One region of the Paenibacillus sp. FSL R7-0163 genome, then DNA from elsewhere that is predicted to be linked to it. Evidence: predicted binding sites of a transcription regulator. Region 1 holds the regulator's gene; each other region holds the start of a gene.
The links. The regulator NrdR, encoded in region 1, represses ribonucleotide reductase genes. The targets are predictions, from matches to a motif close to AACACNATATATNGTGTT.

Region 1 (4,263 bases):
CTTTACCTAAAACATTATCACCAGCATTCAAATCATTACCTTTTAGACTACTTGCACTTGCAGTCGCTAAAAACGAGCTAATGTTCAATTTCAACGTCAGTTCTACTGAATCTCGGTAAACCTTAACACTCTCAATGATCGTACTAAGCATCATTTTCTTTTTTGCAGTAGAGCTTTCTGAAATACCTCGCGCCAAACAGGAATATAGGTCTGGAGAGTCTGTATTTCAACTTGTTCTACCTTTCTAGCATTGAGCTCCTGCTCAAACATCTCTAGCTTTGCTAGTAAAAACGATACCTCACTCTCTTTCTTCTTAACCATCTCGTTTACCATCTCTCTATCTAGAGGACTTTTCCCCATGATGACTTTTAATACATCATCTTTGAAACTTGAAAGCTCCATTTTGGCTTTATCCGTCAGCTTTTGATGCTTTCGTAAAGCTTTTTCCTCGTCCCCAGAGTTTCTACTTTTTATCTGTTCTATTTGCTCTTTCAAGTCCAGCGTTTCTAGTTGATCCAGATAAGCATATATTTCATCTAGCACAATCCCTTCCAGACAGATCGGGGAATGGATTGTTTTACCACTACATTTCACCTTTTGAAGTGCCTTCCCTGAACAGCGATACTTAGCCTCACGCTTCACTATTTCCGTACCATCTTTACGAGTATACTTTTTTGTGTTCCAAGTTGTTGTTAGTGGATTTCCGCAATGACCACATCTCGCCATTCCAACTAACAGTAATGACCCCTTCGTATTTCTAAGTACACATTCGATGCCTTTCTTCTTTGTATTCTCGGGATTTCTCTTTTTGTGTATGGCTTGGACTCGTGCCCATTTAGCCTCATCTATAATAACCAGTTCTCATTGTGTTTCTTAGAGACAACTTCTTTATCAGTTCTTCTTTCGCAAACTATTTACCCTTTCCCTTTTCTTTTTCTTTTTCTTTAAGCATCTTGGCGATCAGATATTGTCCGTAACCTTCCTGAACTACTCAGTCGAACATTAATATTTTCTAATTCGGTTGTACGTTCTCATCTACACTAACCTCCAGTAGTTACTTCGTAACTTATGATTTTAGCTCGATTGCTAAGATCAGTTATATTTTATGATATCCTACGTCTATATCTACGTCTTTGGTTTTGAGGAAGTTCTTCATCCTTCATTAGATTATTTAATCTTGCAATAATAAAACCTATGACAACAAATTCAATTAATGTAGTCGTGAATATATGAAATACTTGCAAAAATCTCAAAATTCCAAAACTATTAACATTGTGCTGAAAATCTATAAATAACCCTGTTAAAGGAAGCGAATACTTAATAGAAAATGCATAAAACATAAAATCATATAACCCTAAACTTGAATTGACCTGAACTACTATAGACCATAAACTATAGAGCAACGAGAACATTACGTTAGGTAGAATCAAAAAAATACAAATCATTATTAACTGGATTGCAACATCGTAACTTTTACCCATTTTTGACCAAGGATTATCGGATCGAAGATATTTCACTCCTCTCGAACAAGCAAAATAAATAAGATAAATTATTATCATAGTAGCTTCAATCATTGAGAAAGTTAAAACAGTCCAACCCATAAATTCTCCAGACTTAGTAGAAATCCACGAGTTTTTTAAAACACCTATACTAGTTAAATAAAGACCAATTAATGAACTACAAAAAAACAAAATCTTCATTACGTCAATTTTCTTCAAACAAAACAAAACAATACCTGGAATTACCAAACCCAAAAATATAAGAAACCATGAAAAAATTAACATAACGAAACACCTTCCTTATCTTTCTATTATATTGAAACATAATACGCATACATTTGTGAAGGCGTTTCATTTAGTCATGTATATAAGTGCCCCGTAGTTTTTCATTAAAATTCACAAAAAAAAAAAAAAAAAAAAAAAAAAAACGGCATTTCTGCCGTTTCTTTAGGATGGACTCTCAGGGGCTCGAACCCTGGACAAATAGATTAAGAGTCTACTGCTCTACCAACTGAGCTAAGAGTCCATATGAAGTTTGGTGGAGCCAAGGGGGATCGAACCCCTGACCTCATCGCTGCCAGCGATGCGCTCTCCCAGCTGAGCTATGGCCCCAAACTGAAATTTCAGATGTATGTAATCACACATTTTTAAATTTTAGTTTGGTCGTAATTGAGTTGTTCCGATAAACTCAAGCGTCGTAGGCGACTTCTATATAATATAAAAAATCGCCCTCTATGTCAACACTTTTTTTAAAATTCATTTTTCCACTCAAATTCCCCGCTCAAAACTCAGAGGAAACAAACCAGTACAAGCACTCTTAACAGACCCTAGGATTGGTTGTAACGCCCTAACTGGACAAAACCCTATAATCCCTCTAATTCTCCCGTACTCTTGGACAGCAGCCCCTTGAGTTCCTTCATGAACATATTAATATCCTTGAACTGGCGATATACGGACGCAAAACGAACGTAAGCGACTTCATCTACTGGGTAGAGCTGCTCCATCACGAATTCACCAATCTGTTGGCTTTCCACTTCCGCAACGGCGATGCCGCGCAAAGATTTCTCAACCTCGGACACGATCTTTTCTAGACGTTCCACAGAAACCGGCCGTTTCTCACAAGCACGGATGAGACCGCGGAGTATTTTATCACGACTGAATTCCTCACGGCTGCCGTCTTTTTTAATTACAATCAGTGGCGTCTCTTCAATCATTTCAAAAGTAGTGAAACGTTTGCTGCAACGCTCACATTCACGCCTACGACGGATTGACTTATTTTCATTCGCTGGTCGCGAGTCCAGCACTTTAGTATTTGTGTGATCACAGTAAGGGCATTTCATAAGCTTCATCACTTCCTAATACATAATGGTTTGGTCCCGGAACGTTATAAATCCGGCTTTTGAACGGCTTTTTTATTATTTCCAGAAATCACCGTTTTTTTCTTGTAATGATAATGGCAAGTCCGGCACATAATACAGTTACCAACAGAGGAGGTGAACAGCAATGAGCCAAAGCAACAACTCCAATAACCTTGTAGCTCCAAATTCCCGCGGTGCCTTGGAACAACTTAAATACGAAGTTGCCCAAGAACTAGGAATCACGCTTTCCCCAGATGGTTACCAAGGCAATAAAACTTCTTATGAAAATGGTTCGATCGGTGGTTACATCACTAAACGTCTTGTAACCCTGGCAGAACAACAACTGGCAGGTCAATACAAATAACCTGACCAACATAAGCTTTTTGAAGAAGTATTAAACGACCTACAGGTCGTTTAATACTTCTTTTTATACATAACACGGCAGAAATTAAAATTCTTTGTAAATGTCCGTGTACTGATCATAGTAATAATTAACGCGCTGTACATAATGCCTGGTTTCACCAATGGGAATATCTTTAATGGTTGCATCTGTCCCATCCCAGATCCCTTCGTCCAACCAGCGTTGAACTTTTCCGGGTCCAGCATTATAGGCTGCGATAATTGCTGTACGTTTACCTTCGAACTGACGGGATAAAGTTGAAAGATACCATGTACCCAGTTCAATATTAGCCGAAGGCTCATGCTTGAGTTCTTCCATAGATACGTTTGGAAGCTTGGCCTTTTCCAGCGCCCACTTCGCGGTATCCGGCATAAGCTGCATCAGCCCTAGTGCGCCTTTTTTGGATTCTCGTCCAGTTTTAAAGTTCGTTTCTACACGAATAATCGCGGTTACAAGAAACGGGTCTATCTCATAAGTGATGCTGTGCTTGCGAATCTCGTCTTTAAAATGGATGGGATAAAACCACGACATCCAGTTTGTACTCAGAAACAATATTGCCGTAAAACCAACAAATAGCAGAAGCAGTACTCTTTTTTTACGTAACCATTTCATGATAAACCCAGCCTGTCCCAAAAAACAGCAACCTGTTGCTCAGTGTACGCAAGATCGCCACTGTTGTCGATGATGTAGTCCGCTTTATTACGTTTCTGTTCAATATCCATCTGTGCATTCAATCGCGCTTCTGCTTCTTCTAAAGAGAGCCTGTTACGTTCCATTAATCGAGTAATTTGCACTTCACGGGGAACGTAGACTACTACAATCTCATGGAACAGGGTCTCAAGCCCTGATTCAAAAAGAAGCGGAATATCCACAATAATAAGCCGCTTCGGCTCTTCCTGCTCCATGCTGTACATACGATTTTTGATTTCCTGCCGGATGGCAGGATGCGTCAAATTGTTCAAGGTTTGCAGGGCCACCGGATCTTGAAAGACGATTTCACCTAATT
Region 2 (4,263 bases), 700 kb from region 1:
CGCAATTGTTCCCAGTCAGCTGGGGATGGGATATAAATATCTCCGAATAACTCTTGTACCCTTGGGGTAACCGGACGGTAATCGGTAGTCAGGTAACGCTCAAAATAAGCTCCCGTAGCATAATCAGAAGCCTCAAATCCATGGAAAGATCGGCCCGTCGCGGCAGCGATTTCCATGCTTTTCTCCAGCGAGTGGAAATTCATGGTCATAAAGAAGGTCCGGGCAAAATCGCGGGCCTGCTCGCTTTCATAAGCAATGTTGTTCTTAGCCAGATAGCCGTGCAGATTCATGACGCCAAGACCGACAGAGTGCATTTCCTTGTTTGCTTTGGCTACGCCTGGGGCATTGGAAATACTGGTCATATCGCTAACAGCGGTCAGGGCGATCATGCCCTCATGTACGGATTCACGGATTTTGCCATGTTCCATCACGTTAACAATGTTCAAGGAAGCCAGATTGCAGCTTACATCGCGGCGGATTGTACTCTCCTGTCCGTAGTCGGCAATCTCTGAGGTCTCCTGCAGCTGGAAGATTTCAGTACAAAGGTTGGACATTTTGATCTGTCCGACGTTTTTCAGGGCATGGGCCGCATTGGCATTGCTCTTGTTCATGATATATGGATAGCCAGATTCCAGCTGGATCATGGCAATTTTGGTCAGCATATCCCGTGCGCTCATAGCTTTCTTCTTTTTGACACGTGGATCGGCCAGCAGCTTATCATACATGTCATCCAGATCCATATCGTCGAGATGCGTTCCGTAGGCTTTGTACACACTGTAAGGAGCAAATACATGCAGCGCTTCATTGTCCTTCGCCAGCTTATAAAAGCGGTTCGGAATAATCAGGCCGATGGACAGGGTTTTGAGTCTTGTTTTTTCGTCGGCATTGATCTTCTTGCTGTCGAGGAATTCCAGAACGTCCCAGCCAAAAATGTTGTAATAGGCTGCTCCTGATCCTTTACGCTGACCCATCTGATCTGCATAGGAGAAGCCGTCTTCCATCAGCTTGAGTACAGGTATAATTCCCTTCGCAGCATCCTCAACACCCTTGATAGTTTCACCACGGGAGCGTAGCTTGGATAGGTTGACGGCCACACCGCCACCGATCTTCGACAACTGCATGCAGGTATTCAGCACATAGTTGATGGAATTGAGCGAGTCGTCCATTTCGATTAGGAAGCAGGAGACGAGCTCACCACGCCGGCTCTTACCGGCATTTAAGAAGGTTGGGGTCGCAGGTTGTAGGCGCTGTTCCATCATCGAACGGGCAAGTACCCCGGCAGTATCGGCGTTGCCGCGTCCCAGGTGAAGGGCGACTGCCGCCACACGGTCCGGGTAATGCTCCAGATATTGTTTGCGGTCATTGGTTTTTACAGCGTAATCCGTGTAGAACTTCGAAGCTGCCATATAAGATGGAAAACTGAAGTTGTAGGCGTGGGTAATCTGGTAGACTTCTTCAATCTCCGCCGTGCTGTACTGTTCGTAAAAATTCTCGTAGAAATCCTGTTCAATCATATAATCAACCTTGGCTTTTGTATTCGCAAAAACCAGACTCCGGCGCTCTACATCCCGCATAAATTCAGCTACTGCCTCAAGATCTTTGTCTAACTGAAAGAAGCCACTTTCGTCTCTCTTCATCAACATGTTGTTTAATTCAATATGCCGCAACCCGGCTCACCTCCTGTTTAATCCGTTCTACATCGCCAAATGTACCCGATAACTCAAATTTACCGATAACGGGCACGTTATACCGATCTGCAATCAAGTCCGCGCTGTGCGCGAACAGCTCGCCCCAGTTCTTATTGCCGCTGGCGGCTATGCCTTTCAGATTGGCATTATTGTTCTTCAAGAAAGTAGACACCTTTTCTGGAATCTGTCCAAAGCCGGTGGTATATGTAATAAGCACATAGGGCTCGTCAATCGTCATATGCTCCTCAATCTGCACAGCCGGCAACTTAAGTTTGCTGATGAAGCGTCTGACATTTCCTGTTTTTGAATCATACGCGACTAGCATGGTGTCTGTCCCCCTGTAAATATTAAAAACTATTGAAAATAGTATGAAAACTGAATGGATAAGCTTTAAATACTGAAAAATCGTATCTATACTATATTTAGTGTGCGTTGTTTATTTTAATTACTATATGTTGAAAAGTCAATATGGGAACAGCCGTCTTAATAGCTGGGAAAGTGTCTCGTAAGCGGTTTTTTGGCAGGCTTTTAGGGCAGAAAGACCGGAGTATTAGCATTTTGCTAGTTTAAAAATAAAAATAAAAAAATTGCAGGAGTAAGGGTGATACTTAGGGATGCTGCTGAGGGTGATGGCAAGCCAATAAATCTGCAAGGAACAGAGCCTGCTCCTTGCAGATTTATTGGCTTTATTTTTGCGAAGTGGGGTTATTCTTAATAATCTCTTGATCTCAAGAACGGTTGTTTACTCCGAGGCTTCGGTCAGGCGGTGAATCTGCTTTAAGTTGCTGCATGTATTCTCTGGGGGAAATTCCGGTTACCTTTTTGAAGACCTTGCTGAAATAGAAGGCACTCTCATATCCCAGCTTCTGTGAGATTTCGTAGATGCGACCTTCCCCGCGTGCCATCATTTCTTTGGCTGTCGTGATTTTGATCTCCGTGATATATTCCACATAGTTGACCTTGGCAACCTTGGAGAAAAGGTGGCTCAGATAGTTGGGACTGAAATTGAAGACATCCGCCACTTGATTGAGCGAGAGCTTAGTTCCGAGATTTCGTTTAATATACTCTTGGACATTTTTGACGAGCTGCTCCTTGTAGCTTTGTCTGCGGGTAGAGAGGATGTCCGAGCAACCGTCCCTGAACTGGATCAGCCAGCCGGCGATCTCTTCAATCGTATGCATCTGGTAGATAGCCCGGTAGCCCTCCGGTTCATTTTCGAAAATTTGCTCCACAATATTCTCACCGTCTGCAAGTAGTGAAGTGGCCATATACAGAATGTTGCAGGCGGCATCAGTGGCGGGAACCAGCAGGTCGGCCCGGCCGTCGAAGATTTCGATCATTTTGGAGATAATGGCGTATAAAGCTTGGGTATCCATTTCTTCAAAAGCACGGCGGATCTCTGTACGCAATTCGGAGAAATCAAACAACAGATGATCCTGCTCCAGCGACTCTCCTTCGGCAAAAAACACAAACGACTGTGCTTTAACCGCAGCAGGAAGCGCTTTTCGCGCAGCGAGGTAGCTTTCCCGCAGCAAATAAGGATCCTCGACCGCAAAGCCGATCGCGCCGATGATCCTTACATTGAAGTAGTTATGGAGTATGGAGGCCATATGGGTCAATAGCATTTCAATCTCAGGCATCCATTGCCGTGAATCCGTCCCGTTGACGGGCAGGGTTACAGCAAAATTGCGCAAGTCCAGACTGGTCACATAACAAGGTCTTATGGAAGTAAGCGTATCTTTGGCCATTTGGACGGTACTTGAGCACAGAGCAACCATTTTATCGCCGCGGGGCGGGACACTGTCTGGTCCCAAAATACGGCAAGTGCAGACTAGATAAGCAGGTTCCTTGAGCTCAAGGTTTAAATCATCTCTCTGCAGAAGGTACTGGTTTTTATTTGCGAATAAGTTATTGAACAGGCGGATGAAAAATTTATCGCGTTGGGCTTGTAGATTGCCTCTATGAGCAAGCATGGGATAGCTGTCTAGGGTTTGAAAAGCCTCCAATTGGGAAATTGCTTTCCGAATGGAGGCATCAAGTGCCTCTGGTGTCAGTTCCAGCTTCACTAGATAATCTGTGGCTTGCACTTCAATCGCTCCACGTGCGTATTCGAATTCCTCGTAGCTTGTTAAGATGATAAACAGCGGAAGCCGGCCGTGTTTTTTGCGTACCGCATTGGCAACTTCTAAGCCGCTTTTAATTGGCATTTTTATATCGCTGATTACAATGTCAGGACGGAGGGTGTCAATCATTTCTTCCTCTTGAGCCCCGTTGTGTGCAATGCCGACAATTTCTATATTATATTGCTCCCACTTCAGCATGGACTGCAAGCCGATACAGACCAGCGCCTCGTCATCAGCGATTAACAACTTGATCAATTCCATCACATCCTTGCTTGGTATGCTACTCTATTCCTTTTGCAGGAACGGCAGAAGAATCTTCATCCGGGTATATTGGCCCGACTCACTCTCAATCGAAAGACCGTAATTATCCCCAAATGCCAGGCGCAAACGTTCATTTACGCTGCGGAGTCCAATATTCTCGGGCATTTCTTTGCTTCCGTCACCTGGATTCG
Region 3 (4,263 bases), 270 kb from region 1:
GTGTAATCACTGTAACGTTACGCATACCGTGTTCACGAATTGCTTCGCCAACCTCTGGATACGCTTCGACTATATTTTTCATAAATCCGCTCATTAAATATTTTTCGGTATCAAAAGCTAGGAAAGACCCCTTCTCTCCAGCAATTTCTGCCGATGCAAGGTATGCTTCACGAGCCATAAAGCCGTATAGCTTGTCCAGAAACTCCAACGATTCCGGGCTGCCGTAACGGATGTTCAATTTAATCATCAGCTCCGCCAATCCCATGGTTCCGAGACCCACGCGGCGTTCCTTTTTCTGATTCGCTTCATTTTCCGGGAAATGATAAGGTGTTTTATCAATTACATTGTCCAGAAAACGGACCGAATAACGTGTTGTAGTCGCAAGATCTTCCCAATCCACATCATGATTTTTCTCATCGTAGAACTTGGACAGGTTCACCGCAGACAGATTGCAGACTCCCCAGCCTGGCAGTCCTTGCTCTCCACAAGGATTTGTACAAATAATCGGGTTGAAATACCAGCTGTTAGACATCTGGTTATAGTATTCCATGAACACGACGCCTGGCTCAGCGGATTTCCATGCCGATTCAATGATCGTACGCCACACGTCACGCGCTTTTACGGTGCGATAATGGATAACGTTTTTGCCGGCAGCTTTCCACTTGTCGAGATCGCCATCCCACATTTCGTTATATTCAGGATCGGTTGTATCCGGGAATACGAGATCCCAGTCCAGATCTTCTTTTACAGCCTTCATAAAACCATTGCTCACACATACCGAAAGGTTAGCATTAGTGACTTGGCCCATCGTTTGCTTCACGGTAATGAAGTCCTCAACATCGGGATGCCAGTCATTAATCATCAGCATGAGCGCACCACGACGGCTGCCGCCTTGCTCAATAAGCCCCGTAGTATAACTAAACAAACCGCCCCAAGATACGGAACCACTGGATGAACCATTAACCCCTCTAACAATCGCACGACGAGGACGCAATGAAGACAGGTTAATGCCCACACCGCCACCACGGGCCATAATCTCCGTCATTTCAGACAATGTCTGCATGATGCCGCCACGGCTGTCTTTTGGAGAAGGGATTACATAACAGTTGAACAATGTTAATTCTTCACTAGCACCTGCACCAGCCGCAATACGTCCACCCGGCACAAGCTTCCAATCATCCAGAATTGAACGGAATTTGCCCGCCCATTCTGCTTGAAGCTCAGGTGTCTTCTCTACAGAAGCCATCGCTGTGGATAGACGGTCCCACATTTCCTCAGGAGTTTTTTCTATATTAAGGGTCAACTTTTCAACATCCGATTTCACAAGTTCGCCACTGCGCGTCTTTACAGTTACGATTCGACCACTGCGCTCTACAATTTCTCCGACTTCCTTAGTTGGAAACTTCGGATCATCTTTGGTCAGCACCAATACAACGTCGCCTACTTTAGCATTGTTGCTGTCTGCATCCTTCCAAGCATAACGATCCAAAAATATTTTTTCACTTAGCCCTTCAAGGCGTTGCTTACGTTCCACTTTACTCAATAAAAAAACCTCCCGCATGTGTAGTAGATATTAGTTTCCGGTCCAAGGTATGGGCCCACAACAAAAACTCCCTTACCATCCTCCGCTGCTTAACAGGTGTATGTAGGAAGCTCATCTTGTCAATAACAAATACCAGCTAAGCACTCTATAAAAAATACATTTTCAAGCTTTTGTCACAATATATTGTGTGCGTCAGCTTTTAAACTATACCACATATTGTATCGAAGGTCTTATTCGAAAATAGAGTCAAGTTGCCGAATTATCGCAAACGTTGCTGCTTTTTCTCGCTCTTGCTCTCTTTTTTAAAGGCTATCGTGAAAAATAAGAGGTTATGAATTCTCTCGTTTACGAGCATACTACTCTTACGAATGGTGATATAAATCCGAGCTTGAGGAGGCTGCATTATGACGCAATTATTCCGTAATTCTCTACCCCAGCAAGGGGGAACACCCGCGCCGATACTGCCTGTTCCTCTTTCTTTTGACCGTAATTGGTTGCAAGATCTGGAGCTCAAACTGGAAAAGGGCGGCCCATGGGGAGACTACCGTTTATCTAAGCTTGCCGTACAAGGAGAGGAAACAGGTCTAGTAACGAGCTTCGATGAGCTGCAATGTATGAAGCATTTATCCGGCTTGTCCCCTCTTCCCCATCAGCTGGATACAGCGCATAAGGTTCTGTTCGAAATGTCAGGCCGCGCGATTCTTGCAGATGAGGTTGGACTGGGCAAGACCATTGAAGCAGGACTGGTGCTCAAAGAATATCTCGTACGCGGTCTTGTCTCCAAAGTGCTTATTCTCGTACCTGCTTCTCTAGTATTGCAATGGGTTCGTGAGCTGAATGCGAAATTCGGCATCACTGCTGTCGCTCAGAAAAAAGCCTATTCTTGGGGTAACGCCATAGTCGTCGCATCGATGGATACCGCCAAACGCGATCCGCATAAGGAAATCCTGCTGGAAAATGAATACGATATGTTGATCATTGATGAAGCTCACAAGCTGAAGAATAAAAAATCGACCAATTATCTATTTGTACAGCAATTACGCAAAAAATATTGCCTGCTGCTCACCGCGACTCCCGTTCAGAATGATCTGGGCGAACTCTTTAATCTGATCACTATACTGAAGCCGGGGCAACTTGGAAATCAGGGCGATTTTGCCTCGAATTTCGTGGTTGATAAACGCCAGCCCAAGAATGAAGGTCAACTGCGGGACGAGCTTTCGAAGGTCATGATCCGCAATCGCCGTGGTGAAGGTCCAGTTAATTTCACGAAACGAAAAGTCCGTAATATTCCCTTAGTTCTCTCCCAAGAAGAGAAAGATTTGTATAACAGTGTTACTTCCTTTGTCAAAGACCAGTATCAGGAATCCGGTGGCAATCTTAGCAGCATGCTTTCTCTGGTAACCCTTCAACGTGAGGTGTGCAGCAGCCGGGATGCCGTCTTTATCACTTTAGTTAATTTGATCAAAAAGCTGCCTACGGATTCACCAAAAAGAGACCGGATGATGGAGCTACTACAAACCCTCCGTACTGTTAAAACAAACACTAAAGCTGAAACAACCTTAGCCCTCATTCAAGAAATGAATGAAAAGGTCATCGTCTTCACGGAATATCGCGCAACTCAAGAATATTTACTGCAGTATTTCCGTGAACATGGGCTGATGTGTGTCTCTTATTCCGGCGGGATGAACCGTGGTAAAAAAGATTGGATGATGGATCTTTTCCGCGGCCGGGCTCAAGTTATGATTGCTACAGAAGCCGGTGGTGAAGGGATTAACCTGCAATTTTGCCACCATATGATCAACTTTGATCTGCCCTGGAATCCCATGCGGGTGGAGCAGCGTATCGGCCGTGTCCATCGGTTAGGGCAAGAAAATGACGTAGTGATCTACAACTTGTCTACTCAAGGCACGATTGAAGAACATATCCTGCATCTGCTACATGAGAAAATCAATATGTTTGAAATGGTGATTGGCGGGCTGGATGTAATCCTGGAACGTTTTGAAAAGAAGGAATCGCTGGAGAAGAGTTTATACAAAATCATGCTCGAATCCCGCTCCGACGAAGAATTGCGGCATGAGCTGGACCATATTGGTGAATCCCTCAGTGAATTGACACAGGGTATTAAAAAAGAAAGTGGGACTGCGACATGACCCTCACCGCACAGGAAGTACGCAAGCATGTGATGGACTATCTTGAAGCCACTGAATGCTCCATCATTGAGGCTTCGCCCCTTCACGTAACTGTGAAATTATCACCTAGAGCTGACAAAATGCTCACCGACCGGCCGTATTATTGGGGATTCGTGGAGCGCACAGGTGTAGATCCTGAGACCCTTTCTTTCACCTTTGTTTTTGATCCGGAAAAATACGACAGTCAAGCTGCAGTAGAGGTTCCCCCCATTGCAAATCGTAGTGCTGGCATCTTGAATCAAGTTGTCACCGGAAGCCTAGCTACAGGTGTAACAAACGATGCAGAGGCCAGCGCTGACTTACTCGATCCGGCCTCCTTGGGCTCAGAGGCAGTGAATGCTCCATCTACTGACCCGGAGGAAAGTATTCTAGCCCGCTACTTCGGCATTGTGCCGGCACTCCCACGAATTGGACCCGGGATGATCCGCAGAGAGGATATTATTTACGGAAGCAAGCGATTACAACAAATTTGGAACGCCGCTCGGGACGAAGGTAAATGCCTTTACTTATTTGAGGACCCGGGTAGCAGAC

Region 2: a site for NrdR is predicted at 2,101-2,118, ahead of nrdI (class Ib ribonucleoside-diphosphate reductase assembly flavoprotein NrdI). Genes of this name have one in related genera too.
Region 3: a site for NrdR is predicted at 1,716-1,733, ahead of NST45_RS16405 (adenosylcobalamin-dependent ribonucleoside-diphosphate reductase). Genes of this name have one in related genera too.

Annotation. Positions count from the first base shown of each region.
Region 1 covers NZ_CP150224.1:3,954,168-3,958,430, forward strand. The annotation lists gene NST45_RS17630 (zinc ribbon domain-containing protein) at 151-726, opposite strand; gene NST45_RS17635 (hypothetical protein) at 1,104-1,784, opposite strand; tRNA gene NST45_RS17640 (tRNA-Lys) at 1,953-2,025, opposite strand; tRNA gene NST45_RS17645 (tRNA-Ala) at 2,036-2,111, opposite strand; gene nrdR (transcriptional regulator NrdR) at 2,363-2,839, opposite strand; gene NST45_RS17655 (alpha/beta-type small acid-soluble spore protein) at 3,003-3,221, shown strand; gene NST45_RS17660 (lytic transglycosylase domain-containing protein) at 3,306-3,869, opposite strand; gene coaE (dephospho-CoA kinase) at 3,866-4,263, opposite strand, start outside.
Region 2 covers NZ_CP150224.1:4,654,303-4,658,565, reverse strand. The annotation lists gene nrdE (class 1b ribonucleoside-diphosphate reductase subunit alpha) at 1-1,667, opposite strand, end outside; gene nrdI (class Ib ribonucleoside-diphosphate reductase assembly flavoprotein NrdI) at 1,654-2,013, opposite strand; gene NST45_RS20440 (helix-turn-helix domain-containing protein) at 2,417-4,066, opposite strand; gene NST45_RS20435 (sensor histidine kinase) at 4,097-4,263, opposite strand, start outside.
Region 3 covers NZ_CP150224.1:3,679,714-3,683,976, forward strand. The annotation lists gene NST45_RS16405 (adenosylcobalamin-dependent ribonucleoside-diphosphate reductase) at 1-1,561, opposite strand, end outside; gene NST45_RS16410 (SNF2-related protein) at 1,948-3,693, shown strand; gene NST45_RS16415 (YqhG family protein) at 3,690-4,263, shown strand, end outside.